Regions from separate parts of the Ectobacillus soli genome, predicted to be linked through region 1. Evidence: riboswitches for the same ligand, from Rfam matches in the RefSeq annotation. Region 1 holds a riboswitch; the other holds the start of a gene.
The links. A riboswitch is a leader RNA that binds a small molecule or an ion and turns the genes downstream of it on or off. The one in region 1 is predicted to bind preQ1.

Region 1 (9,609 bases):
AAATTATCGAGGCGACATAGAAGTAATACACGATCCTCTTCACCAAATACAAATATCTCACTACGGTTTGTATCATTACATCCTGTAATAGAGAAAAAGCCATTATCAAGGTTTGCAGCACTATCATACGGCATGACAGATACAAATTTTTCACCTTCATAGTAAGAAGATAGAAATTCATGAATTTCCTTTGCCCCCATTTTTTTAGAAAGCATACGTGGATGCAGTGCAATGGATACGGCTAACCCTTTATAATAATTCGCAACGATTGGTGTAAAAATAGGATCATAGGAAAGGCCGACTATTTTCTTCATTTCTGGTAGATGTTTATGATGCAAAGCAAGGGCATAATGCTTTGGACTATTGTATGCTTCCTTTTGCTCTGATTCATATGTTTGAATCAGCTTTTTACCACCGCCGCTATATCCAGTTATCGACTGAGCAAAGATTGGATAATCTTGAGGTACAATCCCTTGTTCCACCAGAGGAGACATCGAGAGAATGAACGCTGTTGCATGGCAGCCTGGATTCGATACCCGTTTCGATGTGGCAATCTGCTCTCTTCTATTATGTAATTCGGGTAAGCCGTACACCCAATTATCATTAGTCCGAAACGCAGTACTTGCATCAATAATTTTCGTATGCGAATTTGTAACGAGCGTAGCAGATTCTCTTGCCACTTCATCTGGTAGGCAGAGAAACGCAATATCCGCTTCATTTAATAATAGTTTTCTTGCTTCTTTATCTTTACGCTTACTCGCATCAATTTCAAGAATTGAAAGGTCATCGCGTTTTTCTAAATATTCACGGATCTTTAGGCCGGTTGTTCCTTCTTGTCCGTCCACAAATACTTTATATTTCATGACAATCCCCCTAAAAACTATCTCATATGAAATATAATACAGAAATCTGAATAATAATACAATAGTAATTCTTTATTCCCTTCTTCATATGGACGAAAAAACAGCCTATACTAGGGTATTTTCTTCCCTTATTTTATTTGTATAGTATCTATTATTATAAATATCGTAACTATTCAAAACTTGACTAATAAAATATGCGTAAGGTATAGTGAAGCTGTATGCTAGAAATACAAAAATTTTATGATGCCAAATCTGCTAGTTTGCGAGTAATCGTTTCTTACAAATTCCAACTGGGAAAGGAAAATCATAATGAAAAAAATTCTAAATACCGCTTTTATTTACGCCATTTTAGGGCTACTTGCTGGCCTTTACTATCGACAAATTACGGTTTCCTTCAATTTTACTGGAAAAACAATGCTATCGATTCTACACACACATTTATTCGTGTTAGGTATGTTAATGTTCTTACTTGTTTTATTATTTGAAAAGAGTTTTTCATTATCTTCTAGCGATTTATTCAATTGGTTCTATTATATTTATAATATTGGTTTAATTATTACCGTTGTGGTTATGGGTGTGCATGGTACATTAACAGTTATGGGTGTAACAACAGGAGCTGCCATTGCTGGAATTGCTGGGATTGGACATATTATTCTTTCCATAGGCTTTATCCTCTTTTTCCTATGCTTGAAGGATCGTGTGAAAGCAGAAAAATAATATAAAGCTTCCATAGAAATTTATAATGAAAACAAGGACGACTCCACGTACATTCATTGAGTCGTCCTTGTTTTCGCTTACTTTTTTATTGACGAATTGAATCATCATCCTTTAATATTAAAAATCGAGTGTTTACTTGAACGTGGTTCGAAACCCTCCCACGCTAAAAAACTAAGGAGAGAATGCAAAATGAAATTAAAAACCCTTGTTGGAAATGGAATTGTTGCAGCTTTGTATATCGTGGTTTCCGCAGTCATTCAACCTTTTGGATTTACCAATATACAATTTCGAATTTCTGAGATGTTCAATCATCTCGTTGTATTTAACAAAAAGTATGTGTATGGAATTATCCTTGGTGTTTTTTTAACCAATCTATTCTTTTCTCCCATGGCCCTATATGACTTGATCTTTGGAGTTGGACAGTCCATTCTTGCCCTTCTCACTACAATCTTATCGGCACGCATCATCAAAAGCATATATAAGCGCATGATTTTTAATACAATCGTATTTACCTTTAGTATGTTTCTCATCGCAGCCGAGCTTCACTTAGCCTTACAATTACCATTTTTGTTAACATGGCTAACAACCGCAATTGGGGAATTTATTGTGATGATTGTCGGCGTACCGATTATGTATACGTTAAATAAACGAGTCGATTTTGAAAAACGTGTGTAAGAACAAACCCAAGGTTCAATAACGGATCTTGGGTTTGCTACGTTAACGTTCCCCATTTTCAACACAAAAGAGAAGGTGCAAGGACCTTCCCTCAGAGATAGTATTCAAATATAAGCTAACCATTATGCTTCCAACGCTAGAACGGTTTCCAACAATACATTTACTCCTTTTTCACACTCTTCCCAAAGTGTTAGCTCATCCTCACAGTGACTTTTTCCTTTAATACTTGGAACAAATAGCATCGCTGAAGGAATGAAGCTTGCAATAAACTGGGCATCATGTCCTGCGCCGCTTGCCATCCGTTTATAAGAATAACCGAGTGATTGAGTTGCTTGTTCTAAGCTATTGCAAATGTCTTTGTCAAACCAAACTGTTTCTCTATCCCATAGCTTTGTCTTTTTCACGTCACAATCTTCCGTGCTCTGCAGCCCTATTATCATTTCTTCCACTTTGCTTATGACCACAGGATTTTTATGTCTTGCTTCCAGCGTGAAAATAACCTTATTCGGTATAACGGTATGGATATTAGGAAGAACGTTCATTCTGCCAATCGTATACACCAATTCTTTATCAAGTGTACTCAGCTTGCTACGAATTTCCGTTATAATATCATTTGCCGTAAAGAGTGCATCCTTTCTCATACTCATTGGAGTCGTTCCAGCATGATCGGATTCTCCGGTAATTTCAATTTCATAGCAGACCATACCAACTACACAATCAACTACACCAATAGAAAGAGACTCCGCTTCTAGAACTGGACCTTGCTCAATATGCATCTCGAGATAGGCAGTAGCATCCTTTAAACGATTATCACTCTCTCCTGCGTAACCACTTGCTTGCAGAGCTTGTTCAAAGGTAACACCTTCAGGATCTGTCTTTTTCATCATCACATCTTTTTCAAATTTCCCTGAAATAACTCCTGAAGCCATCATGGAAGGTTCAAATCTAGCTCCTTCTTCGTTCGTAAAATCAATAATGGTAATTGGAATCTTAGGCTTAATATTATGCTCCACTATCGTTCTCACTACTTCTAAACCAGCTACCACACCTAAAACCCCATCAAATCGGCCGCCTTTTTTTACTGAATCCAAATGCGAGCCCATCATAATAGGAGGCGCATCTTCTATTCCTGGAAGAGTTGCATAGATACAACCCATATCATCCACTTTAATGGCCATGCCTAGTTCCTCACAACAAGAACAAAAATAGTCTCGTACAAGACGATCTTCATCTGATAAAGCAAGTCTCGTCACACCATTATTTTTTGTACGACCATAATCGGCAAACCGCTCTAGTTCATCCTTTAATCGTTCCCCGTTTATCAAAATCTTTTGCTGTTGCATGCAAACACCCCTTCATGTCATAAATTTCATATCTCTTCTATACTAAGAAAGGCATCTTAAGTTTCAAGATGCCTTTGTCTCACATACGTATTACTTAAGGTGTCGGAACATTATTTAATTTTTCTTCTATTGATATATCGCTAGTAGCTGTACGCATTAGGAATGTATACGTTGCAAACCCAAAGCCAATTCCTAAAAACCATGAGTATGTGTAAAGGACATGCAGCGCTGGAATGATTAATCCAATAAAGGAAACAAGCAAGCCAACAGCTAATGCAACAAATGCTCGTGGATTCCAACCGTTGTTATACGTATACTCACCTGTTTTACTATATAAGCTCCTTACATCATATTGACTGCGGCGTACCAAGAAGAAATCCGCAATCATAATTCCTGCTACCGGACCTAGTGCTCCGCCTATAGCTCCTAGAACATTAAAGATTGTATCTGCATTATCAAACCAAAGCCAAGGCATGAAAAAGATTGCAGCTACAACCGAGATGAGCCCTGCCTTCACGAAGGTTAACTTTTTAGGGAACAAGTTTACAAGATCATATGCAGGCGAAACAACATTGGCAGCTACGTTAACGGATAAAGTAGCAATAAGAAGTGCAAATGCACCTAAAATTAGAACCAATGGATTTCCGAATTGTTGTAAGAGAACAACTGGATCCCAAATTGGTTTACCAAATGCAACGATTGTTCCTGAAGTCGTGATAATACTAATAATGGCAAAAATGATAGCCGTAATGGGTAATCCAATAGCCTGGCCAATCATTTGATCTTTCTGACTACGAGAAAAACGTGTAAAGTCAGGAATATTTAAAATTAATGTAGCCCAAGTTCCTACAAGTCCGGTCACAGAAATTGCGAAAATCTCCCAGAACTTTGAACCTGTTAAAGTGGACGGTTCCATAAATAATGGTCCAAGCCCTTTAGATACTGTAATAGCCCAAATAACAAGTCCTAAACCTAATACAATAATTAATGGACCTGCCCAAAGCTCGAAGAATTTAACACGTTCCATACCATGAGAAATAATGTATGCATGTAAAATCCAGAAAAGTGCAACTGCAATTGCCGCATTAAGTCCTAATCCTAAAATATTGTATTGTTCAAGTGAATTCCATCCTGGTATCAAAACACCCAAAATAGCACCAACTGCTTTGCTTCCCGCATACGCCTGAACAGAGAACCAGAAAATCGCAACGAATGCACGAATAAGTACAGGAATATGTGCTCCCTTATAACCAAATGATGCTCTGACTAATACAGGGAATGGTGTTCCATATTTCGCTCCAGCAACCCCATTTAACCACATCGCTACAATAAGAACGATGTTTGCTGTTATTACTGTTGCAAGTGCCTGCCAAACACTCATTCCTAGTCCTATCAAACTACCTGCTGTCTCGTAGGCTACGATATTATGAACCATTCCCATCCAAACAGTCGTATAGTTAACCCAATTCCAATTTCTTTTTTCTTTTGCAACAGGTGCTAAATCTTCATTATAAAGCGATGGGTCTTTCTCAACGATTTTAGTCGTATCATGGGCTAGTAGACTCAAAGTAATTCCTCCCTGTTTACAATATGGATGATGTTCTCGCGATACCTTCTATTATTCCTTTGTGCTAGTTGCAAATTGTAATGGTTTTCCTTCTAAAGGAGCATTAAATTTTCTACGATATTGGTATTTTCCATGACCTACCTGACCTGTAAAGGTTCCTTCATGTGCAACAATTTTTCCGCGAGATAGAACATGCGTAAGAACACCTTGTATTTTCGTTCCTTCATAGGAGTTATAGTCACAGTTTGTATACTGTGTTTTTTGACTAAGCGTTCTGCTTCGTGTTGGATCAACAATGACGAGATCCGCATCAGCTCCGATAGCTATTGTTCCCTTTTTCGGATATAATCCAAATATTTTTGCAGGTCCTGCACTCGTAATTTCTACAAACTTCTGTAAAGAAATTCGTTTTTCTTGAACACCATATTGGAAAGCAATTGAGTATATTTCCTCCAGTCCAGGAATTCCATTAGGAATTTTAGCAAAGTTTTCCTTTCCCAATGACTTCTGCCCATCAAAGAAGAAAGGACAATGATCGGATGCTAGCGTAGAAAGGACTCCGGTTTGAATACCAGTCCATAAAGCATCTTGATTATGCTTTTTTCGTAGGGGCGGGGAACATACATATTTTGCTCCTTCAAAATCTGGAAGTTCTAAGTAACTTTCGTCTAATGCTAAGTACTGGGGACATGTCTCACCAAAAGCAAGTACCCCTCTTTTCTTCGCTCTTTCAATTTGATCAAGTGCTTCTTTACACGTTACATGTACAATGTATACAGGTGCCTTCGCAACCTCAGCAATTGACAGTGCGCGCCCTGTTGCCTCTCCCTCAAGTTCTGGGGGACGTGTGTAGGCATGATAAATAGGTGCTGTTTTCCCTTGAGCCAAGCTATCGGCAACCATTTCGTCAATAATGTCGCCATTTTCAGCATGTACATTTGTAACAATTCCTAGCTCGCCTGCTCGCTTCATAATTTTATACATTTCCAGATCATTAACCATTAACTCTCCCTTATAAGCCATAAATAGCTTAATGGAGGTCACACCTTCTTCATTAGCCAATATCGGCAACTCTTCCAAATAGCTGTCCTTATAACCATTTATAATAGTATGGAAGCCGTAATCAATAGCAGATAATTTCGCCTTGTCCTTCCATTCATGTAAGTTTTCTACGAGGGTTTGATCTTTTCCCGGACTTGTAAAGTTAATTACAGTTGTAATCCCACCAACTGCCGCAGCTTTCGTTCCACTCTCAAAATCGTCAGCAGTTCCTGTATTTTGAAATGGCCATGCTAAGTGAGTGTGAACATCAATCCCACCAGGAAAAACATAATTTCCATCCGCATAGATTACTTCATCCTCCATGGTCGGATGAATCGTATCAGCAATTTCTACAATCGTTTCACCATTAATGCGAATATCTGCCTTATATACATCAGCAGCTGTTACAATAATTCCGTTTTTGATAATCATCTGCTTCAAAATTAGTTTCCTCCTCTTCAAATTACTTCACATATAAATGAACTTACTTCACTTACTTGTGTTAACGAGATTGGCATCTTTACCTCCATTTCCACTATGGTTTCTTGTTTAATAGGTACATTTTATTCCATAACATGTATGTTGTATCAGTTTATGTAAGATAATCTCACCTTGATTTTAGAACATTCTGAATATTAAGCTTAATATACTGTATTAGATTCCATATTGTTATGAGGAAATAGTGAATTTTTATTTGTTCATATATACAAGGATTTATCTTTTATGTTACGTTTTATAAGGATAATCTTGGGACAGGGGCATACGATTATGTTACTCTTTAAAAAATTACAAAAACAATTACTACTCAATTACATCATAGGCACTTTACTCGCCGTTGGTGGTGTAGGCAGTGTCTTTATTTTTCATACTCTTCATCTCACACAAAATGAAAGTTACATTTTGGTGTTCATTATGCTTGTTTCCATGTTATCGATGTATAGTCTCGAATATATTGTCTATAAACATCATATAAATCCGATTAAAATTGCTCTCCTAAGTCCTAATCCTTCACTAGACATACTCAAAAAGGCCTTTACAACTGCTCATCGGCTACCAACATTAACCGTACGACGCATTTTGCTTCCACATTTGTTTGGGCTATCCGTTCCAGCATCTATTTTAGCCTTTTATTTTGTGTATACTGGTCAATTACACCTACCCTATTATTACATTGGGTTAGCATGTATAGGCGCTGTTTTGGTTGCTACACTCCATGCTTTAATTGAGTTTTTTTTAACAGAACATATTCTTCATTCACTAATCAAGCATCTTAACCATCTAGCGAAAAATTTATATAATGAATATTTCGAAATTAATAACCATGAATTCATAAGCATTCGAAAGAAGCTTTTACTGAGTTCTGCATTTATTGCCGTTTTCCCGGTCTTATTATTTACGCTTGCCTCTACTGTGCAATTAAATCAGCAAACTTCCGATAACCTCGATGGGTATTGGAGTTGGTCAATAATTATTCTTATTGTAATCGTAGCCTTGTCTGCTCTTTGCAGTATTCTATTATATGAAAATATAAAAAAACCTATATATGTATTAGAACAAAACATTTTACAAGTTAGAAGAGGGAAGTTACAGCCTATCGATAATACCTATTCGGATGAATTTGCATATGTTATTTCAGGCTTTAATAATATGATACAAGGCATCCAGAAACGAGATAATCAAAAACATATGCTTATCGAAAGCTTCTTCACCGTATTTGCGGCCACATTAGATGCACGTGACCCCTATACAGCTGGACATTCGATTCGAGTAGCTGAATATACAGTGAAACTAGCGAAAGCAGCCCGTTTAAATCCATTACAAATTGAGTTACTGCGAAAATCCGCCATGCTTCACGATATTGGGAAAATTGGAATTAAGGATGAAGTGTTACTTAAGGAAGGAAAACTTACAGACGAGGAGTTCGAACAAATTAAACAGCATCCTGTGATTGGCGCACACATATTAGAACAAATTAATCTACCAATTGAGTTGAAACCACTCCTCCCAGGTGTAAAATATCATCACGAACGATACGATGGGAAGGGCTATCCAGAAGGACTGAGCGGAGATAATATACCGCTATTTGGCAGAATAATGGCCGTTGCCGATGCATATGATGCTATGACATCCAATCGTCCCTACCGTAAAGGAATGCCTTGCGATAAGGCGCTAAGCATTATTCATTCTGGAAAAGGAACACAGTGGGATCCGTATTATGCAGGCTTATTTGTTCAGCTAATGCAAGATGAGAGTTTTGAAACTCCCACAACTAATGACGGGCTACGCCCTACGTGTGAACTTTCCCGTTTAGAAGATCTGTAAAGGGAAAGCTCCCCTCAATAACTACTATTATATCGGAGCTATTGAGGGGAAAGTAAAGAAGAATCCCCGTCTTCATTTATACGCTCGGCAAATAAAATAATTTTATCCTCAGAAACGGTCGATACATCGTTTCCTATTTCTTCATTTGAAAGATTCATTTCTGTTTTCGCAACAATCTTCACCATAAGCTTTTCCATTAAGTTCAGACTATTCCACCGAATCTCTCCTCCAAACTGTTCTACAGCTACTGCGTGTGCTACAAGTACGGAAGGAAAGGCTACCTGAAGCTGAATCTGCGCTTTTTCCTCTTTCATCATAGAGCAAAGAAAGAGTCCTACTCGTTTCGTAAGTAACACAGCGAGATTCTCTCGGCAAAAACTACTTATCTCTTGTTGAATCGTCCCCCCATATACCGATCCTCCTATAATAATCGTTTTAAAAGGTGTTAAATCAAGTACAGTTTCGTTATTATAATTTACAATCGTTACTTCCCCATGTACCTTTTCACCTAGGCTTAGACTGCACCGTTCTGTACAGCCGTGCTTAGATCCATATAGAATCAGTGTTTTCATATCAACTCTCCTTTTCATTCATTTAAGTTTGTCGAACAAGGACGTATCCATCTATTTTCCGTTCTTATAATTCGGATTATGTAAAGAACCTTGGTCTGAACATCCTATTTGAATCTACTACTATTTAATTAAACTGTACCATCTCCTACTCTATTACATAATGAACGTTTCTTACTTTTCCGTGAACGGAACAAATGAATCAGCCTATCTGCTTTTGAGAATGCTTTTCAATAATTTGTAACATTTTGTCAACATGATTGTAACAGATGGGACATCCTACCATTATTTTTTAGAATATACTAAAAGGGAAGAAGTGATAGAGCATAACTTCTTCACTATCTCAAAAAAGAGGTGTATGAAAATGGTCGTTCAATTCCTTCGTAACAATAAGTATTCAGCTATTTTAATATTGGTATTACGTTTATATGTAGGATACGAATGGATTACATCTGGATACGAAAAATTAACTGGGGGTTTTGATGCAAGCGGTTTCTTAAAAGGCGGCATCG
Region 2 (9,609 bases), on a different contig from region 1:
CAAAATAGACGAAAGTAGATAAAAAGTATGGTAATATTTGGTAAAAATATCTGCTAATACTTGTTTATGAGGAGAATGCTTATGAAGATTGCGGAAGCAGGAGACATTGTTGAATTTAAAGACGGATTGCAAGGCCGCGTTCAGAAAGTGAATCAAAACTCCGTTATTGTAGACATAACGATTATGAAGAATTATCGAGAACTCGATTTAGAGCCTCTAACCGTAGTCAATCATCGGAATTATCGCGTGGTTGAAAATCTATAAGGCTAGCGAAAACATTTTCGCTGTGCAAGTATAGCTATACAAAAAAGTGGCACAAGTACCTGTGCCACTTTTTTCGGGACGCTTATCGATTATCGATTTTTTCTGGATACATATCATGATTCATAAGGCGGTAATCAGCCATATCCTCATATTTTGTACCCGGCCGTCCATAGTTGCAGTACGGATCAATGGAAATGCCGCCGCGCGGCGTAAATTTACCCCATACTTCGATATAACGCGGGTTCATGAGCTCAATTAAATCATTCATAATGATATTCATGCAATCTTCATGAAAATCACCATGATTACGGAAGCTAAACAAGTATAGCTTCAGTGACTTGCTTTCTACCATTTTTAATTCAGGAATATAGCTAATGTAAATCGTAGCAAAATCAGGTTGTCCGGTTTTTGGCATCTGCAATTTGCAGGTGGACTATATCATGTTCTTAGTACACTGCGATATATACGAAAGAACCCTCGCGCTTCCATCATTTCTGATGTACTCTACTCTCTTCCACAATGCTACTTACTCGCTTCACAGTTGTGTGATTTCGATAGTCTCTGCACCTTCCCGAAAGCGGGCTTGGCTCAGGATTAGAATCGCTTCCTTCCCTGAATTCACGAGGTTTAAGCGACTGTGTCACCACAGAAGTGTGCCCTTATTGACACAAGCTAGTAAACTCCGGACAATTGAATTTGACAAAATAATCTCGTCCTTGATGATGATTATCAAACGTTTCTAAAACTTCGGGTGTATAATCAAACGCATAATTTGTTTGTTGATTTCCTAACAGCGTTACATCCTCTAACTCTTCGTTTTTACGTCCCGGCATGTTCTCTGCTCCTCTCTTATACTCCACGCTTATTGCCCCACACGAGCGTATGTAGCTGCGGGAGAACTGTTACATCATTCATATTCGATTCGATCACTTGATTAATTAACCATTCGTATTTATGAAGTAAATTCGTTACGAGCGTAGCATTCTGATCCGTATGGACATCGTCATTGCCTACCTGCACATAAAACGGAACGTCTGAATATCGTTGATGTACCTCTCTCGCATACGCAAAATCAGTTTCATCAAACACAACCACTTTAAGACTCATATGCTGATTACGTAGCCGCTGCACAATCGTATCTAGAATTTCAAAATTCGTTTCCATATGGGAGCTTGGTGGTTTGGGAGAGATAGTTACGTCGTCTATGTCAAGAAGCCACTCTTGCCATCTGCTACCTTGTGTTTCAATTGCGGTGCGAATATGATGTTCCTTCAACAAGGACACAAGATCGCCAATAGCTGGAATCAACACCGGATTTCCACCCGATATCGTAACATGTGAAAATCGATTCTCTCCTAAGCGCTGTAATTCTTCCCAAATTTCTTCGACGTTCATTCGCCTAATATGTTCCTTTGCTGACCCGTCCCATGTAAAAGCAGAATCGCACCATGCACAATGATAATCACATCCAGCTGTTCGAACAAACATCGTTTTTTTTCCGACGACCATTCCTTCTCCTTGAATGGTTGGACCAAATATTTCTAAAACCGGAATGTTAGTCAAGGAGCATCCACTCCCGTCTCATTTCAGCATAGCTAGTCGGTGTTTCATACAATTTCACAAATTCTACCCGTGCTTCTCGAAATTCCTTTGCACAACTCGCCAAGGATTCTTCCATTTTTTCAAAAATCCAAACGACCATGTTCTCTGCTGTTGTATTCATCGGTGGCAATGTTTCATTCAAATATCGATGATCTAAATAAATTTCAATCTGTTCTTTCCAAATTTTCTTTATATCACCAAAATCAACGGCAATTCCGATTTCATTTGGATATGCACTAATGCCAAACACAACTTTATACGTATGCCCATGCAAATTTTTGCATTTTCCTTCGTATGCATGTAAATGATGCGCAGCGTCAAATGTAAATTCCTTGCTGACCATTACACGTTTTGCATGGTACTTTAGCTGCGTCCGTTTTATATCAATATCTATTTTTTGTAAATTATCTACAATGCGAAAACCAAAAAAGCCTTGTTCCATTACGCATTCGCTCCTTCGCGCTCTGCGATAAACGTATCAAGACCAGCTTTTCGAAGCTTACATGCAGGGCATTCTCCACAACCATCTCCCATAATTCCTTCATAACAGGTTAATGTTTTTTCGCGGACAAAATTAAAAGCACCTAGTCTATCAGCCATTTTCCACGTCTCAGCTTTATTTAACCACATAAGAGGCGTATGGATAACAAACTCATAATCCATTGCTAAATTAAGCGTTACATTTAAAGACTTCACAAAAACATCCCTGCAATCCGGATACCCACTAAAATCCGTTTCACAAACACCCGTTATAATATGTCTTGCTCCTACTTGCTTTGCCAGCACAGCCGCAAAGGATAGAAACAATAAATTACGTCCATCTACAAACGTAGAGGGAAGTTCGCCGTCTTCCTGTGTAATTTCAATATCATTTCGAGTTAGTGCATTAGGAGCAAGCTGGTTTAACAAACCCATGTCAAGAATCGTATGCTTTATGCCCAGTTCCTTTGCAATGTTCGCTGCACATTCAATTTCTAAACGATGACGTTGATTATAATTAAACGTAACTGCTTCTACTTCCTTAAACTGCTGCAGCGCCCAAAACAAACACGTTGTACTATCTTGTCCGCCGCTAAATACAACAACTGCCTTTTCTTGCTTCATCATCGACTCATTCTCCTTTTCTCTCTTAAGAAAATTAGAAGACGAGTATTCTTGAACTTCATAAAAAACAAAACAAATCCTCTGGATGTTGTTTTTCTTAGTTTTTTATAGAGGGAGTTCGCGAACCTCTCCCATGCCTAGGCATGGACTTTCTTCCATTCAACTATTTTGTACGATAGGATACCTATGTATTGTAATAGAAAGAACAAAATTTCGCAACAGACCCTTCATCTAGTACAACTTTTACGTGGACAAATTATAGTATTTATATTTTTTTCTAATAATAGTATTATATACCTATAAAGATTTTTTCTTTGAAAGAATGAGGTGGTTTAGGTATTGAAGATTTTTATCGTCTACCAGCTGATGAACATGTTAATTATTTTAATTTCCACCTTAACATATCATCTTTTCTGGGTACAAAAAGGGAAACAACATCCCAAGCTTAGTTCCTTCATTTTCATTATTCTAAGTATATGCTCTGCCTTTCTTTGCATTACATTTGCAGCCCAGCCCTTTAGTGGCTATCGATTTGATATGAGACAAATTGTTCTCATTAGCAGTACCTATATTGGTGGTCCTGTTGCAGGAGGAATCGTATGGGTTGCAATGAATATATATCGTTTATTTTGGGGTGGTATCGGCGGGTATAATACCCTACTTGCTTCAACCATTCTATTTATAGTACTTATATTTACACGTCGAATTTATATCCAATCTACCTTTTCTAAGAAAATTGTACTGTCCATTTTCATCTCAGCCGTATTCTCAGGAGGTTGGATTCCATTTTTCATTGCTGAAGTAGGTCCAAAAGAATACATGGACTATATTATTGTATACCAACTTTGCAGCACGTTTGGAACTATATTAATACTCTATTTAATAGAAATTTTGCGTTCTCAGGTAAAACTCCAGGACGAACTTATGAACGCGGAAAAGTTTCAGCTTATTGGTGAAATGGCGGCTTCCATTTCACATGAGATACGCAATCCCCTCACTTCCACACGCGGTTTTTTACAGCTTCTTCAATCGGGAAATTGCTCGCGTGAAGAACAAAAGGTGTACTTAGATATAGCAATCAATGGGATTGACCAAGCAAATCATGTGCTTACGGATTACTTGACATTCGCTAAGCCAAGCATTGACAAAATGCAAACGTTAGATTTGCATCACGAGATAGCTAATGTTCTTAGTCTCATTACGCCGATGGCTAATTTTGCAAACGTCATCATTCAGTATAGTCCGCCTCATTATTCATCTTCCGTTCTTGGTGAAAAACAAAAGCTGCATCAATGTTTGCTTAATATTCTTAAAAACTCAATTGAGGCGATGCCTACGGGAGGAACTTTAACAATTTCAACAAAATCGTATGAACAAGAAATCGAGCTTCTAATAGAAGATACTGGAATTGGAATGAATGAAGATCAATTAAAGCGACTTGGGTCCCCCTTTTACTCTACGAAAGAAAAAGGGACTGGTCTAGGAATGATGGTCGTATTTAGTGTTATAAAGGCAATGGGAGGTACCATTGCCATATTAAGCAACCTCGATAATGGTACAAAATTCAAATTACGCTTTCCAATTGTAGTAAAAATGAAGAAAACGTAAACGTGGTACATTACGATTTCTTCATTTTTTCTATTACTGCTTTCTTTCATTCGATTTTTCGTTATCTGTAAGTTCTGCAAATGATTTCACTTTTCCATGTGGTTGTTGATTTTCTTTCCGTGATTTCCATTGTCGCTGTGCCTCTCGCTTTTGATCAGCCATGCCTATCATCTCCTTGTAAATCGTTTCTACATTAGAATGGCACATTCTGAAAAATATATTCTTTACAAATGGATTAGAAAGCATATACAAAACTTATAAAAAACTAATACATATCATGTGCATTTTTCATAACTATCATCTAGAATAATGCTTATGTAAGAATATTAAAGCAGAAAGGACTGACACTATGAACTTTCTAACAAGGTTTAGCTTAAAGAATGCGGTGGCTGTTTTCATCATCTCGTTTCTTCTCATTGTAGGTGGCTTATATTCTTTTAGCAGTCTAAAGGTAGATCTTCTTCCAAATGTTGAATTCCCGCAACTCTCTGTTGAAGTAGTATATCCTGGTGCATCCCCAGCAGATGTAAATGAACAGGTAACAACGAAACTCGAGGAAAAATTCAAAGGAATTGAGGGAATTAAAAAAGTAAGTAGCTCTTCTTTTGAAACGATGGGAATTGTGAATCTCGAATTTCCATTTAACACTGACATGACTAAAGTTGAGCAGCAGATTAACACACTAATCAAGGATGCCAAACTTCCTGATACTGCTCAAACCAAAGTAAATCGTTTTTCTTTTGGAACATTTCCAATTTACAACATCTCCATTTTCGGGAAAGACCATGCGGATGTTCAAACTTTATTAAAGGATGAAATCATCCCGGAATTAAACAAAATCCCTGGTATAAACAGTGTAACGATCGGCGGAACGAAAGAAAGTCTTGTGCAAATTACTGTAGATAAAGAAAAGGCTACACAATATGGCTTAACCCTTAGTAGCATAAAGGATCAAATTAATGCAAAATACTTATCCTTTCCTGCCGGGCGGGTTAACACTTCTGATCTACAAGTACCCGTACGTGTCGATGAAAAAGTAGATCAAGTGAAAAAATTAGAGGAATTGCAACTAACAGTTGGTTTTTTAGGTACAAAAACGACAGGGGGTACTCCAACTCCTGTAGCAGCTCCAATTTTATTGAAAGATGTTGCCAAAATTGAAGCCATAACAGATCAAGCTGAAAAAACACGCTACAATCAAAAAGATTCCATTTCAATGGCCATTACGAAAAAACAAGATGCCAATACTGTTGAAGTGGCAGATAAAGTAATGAGTACATTAAAGAAATATGACGACAAAATCAACTACAATATTGGATATGACTCAGCTAGCGGCATTAAGCAATCCGTTGAATCTCTTGTAAAAGAAGGATTACTTGGCGCATTATTTGCTTCAATCGCTGTACTTTTATTTTTACGCAATATTCGAGCGACCATTATTGCTATAATCTCGATTCCACTTTCACTGTTGTTTGCAAGCATCTTCCTAAGCAGACTTAATATTTCACTTAACATTATGACGCTTGGTGGTATGGCAGTTGCTGTCGGTCGTGTTGTGGATGACAGTATCGTTGTAATCGAGAATATCTTCCGCCGCGTACGAAAATCGAAGGACGGCATGTCTAACGAACTGGTAGAAAGCTCGACCAAAGAAATCTTAAAAGCCATTACAGCCTCCACCATTACAACGGTAGTCGTATTCCTACCACTTGGATTTGTCGGTGGCATTACAGGGGAATTCTTCCTACCATTTGCTTTAACCGTAGTATTTTCTTTACTAGCATCACTTTTAGTTGCCATCACAGTGGTGCCAATACTAGCTCGCTTTGCCTTTAAACAAGCGCCGAAAGAAGAAAAAGAAAATACACTGCAACGTGCCTATGCTCGGGCCATCTCTTGGTCTTTAAACCATAAGGCGATCATCCTCATTTCTTCTTTTGTTTTACTAATTGGTTCCTTTACACTCGTTTCAGGACTAGGTTTTACTTTTATCCCGAACGAACAGCAAAAGACACTAGTAGCATCTATTGAACTTCCTGCCTCAACATCCGTTTCTAAGACAAACGATATTTCCTTAAAAATGGAAAAAATGTTTGCAGAAAAGAGTGAAATTAAAGAAGTAACAACTAGTGTTGGTGGACGTAACTTTAGTACGGGCCTAAAACGTGAAAATCAAGCCAACTACTTCATTAACTTGAAGGACGTAACAGATGTTCAATCTTTCATTCCAAAGCTTGAAAAAGATATGCAAACGCTCGCCGATGAAGATGCAAAAGGTACAAAACTCGGCGTACAAGAGCTATCTAGTGGCGGTCCGCCATCTAACAATAATGTCGACATTGATTTGTATTCAAATAACTTAGATTCGTTGCAAGAGGCTGCAACGAAAGTCGAAGATTATTTGAAGAAAAATGATAATTTAAAATACGTTACAAACAATTTCTCAGAAAAACAAAAACAATATTTAATCCAAATTAAATCGGATAAAGCAAGCGAATATGGTTTATCTGGATTCCAAATTCTCGGCACTATTTCTGATCAAACAACTCCTGTTAGCGTTGGTACACTAAAACTGGACAACAAGGACCAATCCGTACAACTATCGTATGATAAATCTCTTACATCTCGTGAAGATTTAGAGAAAATCACTTTATTTAGTCAGCGCGGGCCTATATCACTAAGCGATGTTGCAGATGTGAAAGATGCAGACACCTTTACGTCCATTCAAAAACTAGATGGTAAAGTGTATGCACGTGTATCTGCACAAGTAAAAGGAAACAATACACAAAAAGTGACACAAACTGTAGTGAGCGGCGTTAAAACAGACCTCACGCTTCCAAAAGATGTTTCTCTGACTGCTGGTGGCGGAAGTGATGATACGGTAAAAACATTCCAAGATCTCTTACTTGCTATGCTTGTAGCAATTGGTCTTGTGTACTTAACCATGCTAATCACATTTGGAAAAGCACGTATTCCATTTATAATCCTTTCTTCCTTAATATTCGTTCCAATTGGTGCATTCGTATTCCTATTTTTAGCCAAAGAACCTTTATCGGTTAGCGTAATGATTGGATTCTTAATGCTCATTGGTATTGTTACAACAAATGCAATTGTTTTAGTTGATCGTATTGGTCAAAACCATAATTTAAAAGGAATGACGATTCGTGATTCCTTAATTGAAGCTGGAAAAACTAGATTACGCCCAATCCTAATGACAGCTTTCGCAACAATAACAGCTTTGATTCCATTAGCACTAACTTCTTCTTCAGGAACGCTTATTTCAAAAGGCTTAGCAATTACAGTAATCGGCGGCTTAACTTCTTCTACCTTATTAACGCTCATTATCGTACCAATTATGTATGAGCTATTCTTCCGCAGAGAAGCGAAAAAAGAACGGAAACAAACGAGTAAATGAAGTGAAATAAAAAAGAAGTTCCAGTTTAGTATAATCTAATCTGGGCCTTCTTTTTTCATCCTAACCAATATTCATCTAGCTATGCTGCAACGATCGTTTCGCCTCTTTAATTTCATACAAATAATGTCTTTCATATCGTTCATAGAACTGTAGCCATTGACCTAATCCAAGTTCTCCTAACATAGGATGCTGGGTAGCCTTCGTCCACAGCTCACGTTCATCATCAACCCCTTGTAAACACTCCAATAAACTAGTTCGAGAAGCATGAAGAAGCTCTTCGATTTCATTTCGTTTCATAATAGTTTCCGTTGGTGTCAACTGTTCCGGCATATTTACATGATCAAGCGTAACCGGTAACATCTTACGGGGTACATCGCACTTTTTACAAGTTCGAAGAGCATAAGTAATATTAGACGTAACAGATTGTTCCACTAAATGAAGGTGATGCAACATTTGAATTATACTCCACGATTCTCTCTTTGGTTTTGCATTAAGCTGAGTATCCGGAAGCTTTTTAATTTCATGTAACACAGCGGCTCGGGTTTCCTTCAACTCATGTAAAATAGATGATAAGCTCTCCGTTTTCATGATAGAATCCCACTCCTTTGTCTCACCCATAGTAAATGGCAAAAAGGGTGTTTCTTTCTTAAGAAAGAAACACCCTTGCCTAGTAACTATAGAAAGGGAAACCTCTTTCCTTCCCCTTCATTATCTCACGAAAAAGCATTTAAAATCGTAACAACCATTTCTATTTTTTACATTTTTGTGTCGTCAACGGAATCCAGATAAGCTTGAATATCACCAATAATGGATTCTACACAACCATCTGCAAAAGGCGATTGTAAATGAGCTGCTTCTACAAGATGTAAAAACGATTGACTACCTCCAAGACGGCAAAGTGTAACATAATCATTCCAAGCCGCTTCTCGTTCTTCACGCGAACGTTTCCAGAACTGGAAGGCACAAACTTGTGCAAGTGTATAATCAATATAATAGAACGGTGAGTTGTAAATATGCCCTTGACGTTGCCAATACCCACCCTTTTCTAAAAATTCATTATCCTCGTAGTCTCGGTGCGGCAAATATTTCTTTTCAATTTCTCTCCATGCCTGCTTACGCTGTGCAGGAGTTGCCTCTGGATGCTCATAGACAAAATGTTGGAATTCATCAACGCTCACACCGTATGGTAAAAATAGAAGTGCAGAGCTCAAATGAGAAAAATAATATTTTTCTGTATCTTCCTTGAAAAATAGTTGCATCCAAGGCCATGTAAAGAATTCCATACTCATTGAATGAATTTCACATGCTTCATAGGTTGGCCATGTATATTCAGGTATCGGAACATTACGGCTTTCATAAACTTGGAATGCGTGTCCTGCTTCATGCGTAAGCACATCAATATCACCTGACGTACCATTAAAATTAGAAAAAATAAACGGTGCTTTATAATTTTCAATAAATGTACAGTATCCTCCGCCTGCTTTTCCCTTCTTCGCTACAAGATCCAGCAAATGATTATCCGTCATGAAAGAGAAAAACGTATCTGTTTCCTTTGAAAGCTGACGATACATCTCTTTTCCTTGTTCCAAAATCCACTGGGAATCACCCTTTGGCAT

Region 2: it holds a riboswitch for preQ1, as region 1 does, so the genes downstream of both, queC (7-cyano-7-deazaguanine synthase QueC) here and ACAN53_RS15450 (QueT transporter family protein) in region 1, are expected to answer to the same signal.

The regions. Positions count from the first base shown of each region.
Region 1 covers NZ_JBGJZM010000003.1:185,479-195,087, reverse strand. Annotated here, with positions in the region: gene argC (N-acetyl-gamma-glutamyl-phosphate reductase) at 1-863, opposite strand, end outside; gene ACAN53_RS15455 (DUF2871 family protein) at 1,173-1,580, shown strand; PreQ1 riboswitch class I at 1,717-1,761, shown strand; gene ACAN53_RS15450 (QueT transporter family protein) at 1,770-2,255, shown strand; gene ACAN53_RS15445 (Zn-dependent hydrolase) at 2,378-3,598, opposite strand; gene ACAN53_RS15440 (NCS1 family nucleobase:cation symporter-1) at 3,693-5,165, opposite strand; gene hydA (dihydropyrimidinase) at 5,217-6,638, opposite strand; gene ACAN53_RS15430 (HD domain-containing phosphohydrolase) at 6,975-8,528, shown strand; gene ACAN53_RS15425 (flavodoxin domain-containing protein) at 8,567-9,100, opposite strand; gene ACAN53_RS15420 (DoxX family protein) at 9,462-9,609, shown strand, end outside.
Region 2 covers NZ_JBGJZM010000001.1:1,641,219-1,650,827, forward strand. Annotated here, with positions in the region: gene ACAN53_RS08535 (YkvS family protein) at 82-264, shown strand; partial or broken gene queF (preQ(1) synthase) at 347-676, opposite strand; gene ACAN53_RS08545 (hypothetical protein) at 924-1,097, opposite strand; gene queE (7-carboxy-7-deazaguanine synthase QueE) at 1,114-1,827, opposite strand; gene queD (6-carboxytetrahydropterin synthase QueD) at 1,820-2,308, opposite strand; gene queC (7-cyano-7-deazaguanine synthase QueC) at 2,308-2,970, opposite strand; PreQ1 riboswitch class I at 3,062-3,105, opposite strand; gene ACAN53_RS08565 (ATP-binding protein) at 3,343-4,578, shown strand; gene ACAN53_RS08570 (DUF6254 family protein) at 4,612-4,740, opposite strand; gene ACAN53_RS08575 (efflux RND transporter permease subunit) at 4,928-7,993, shown strand; gene ACAN53_RS08580 (DinB family protein) at 8,069-8,581, opposite strand; gene ACAN53_RS08585 (M3 family oligoendopeptidase) at 8,749-9,609, opposite strand, start outside.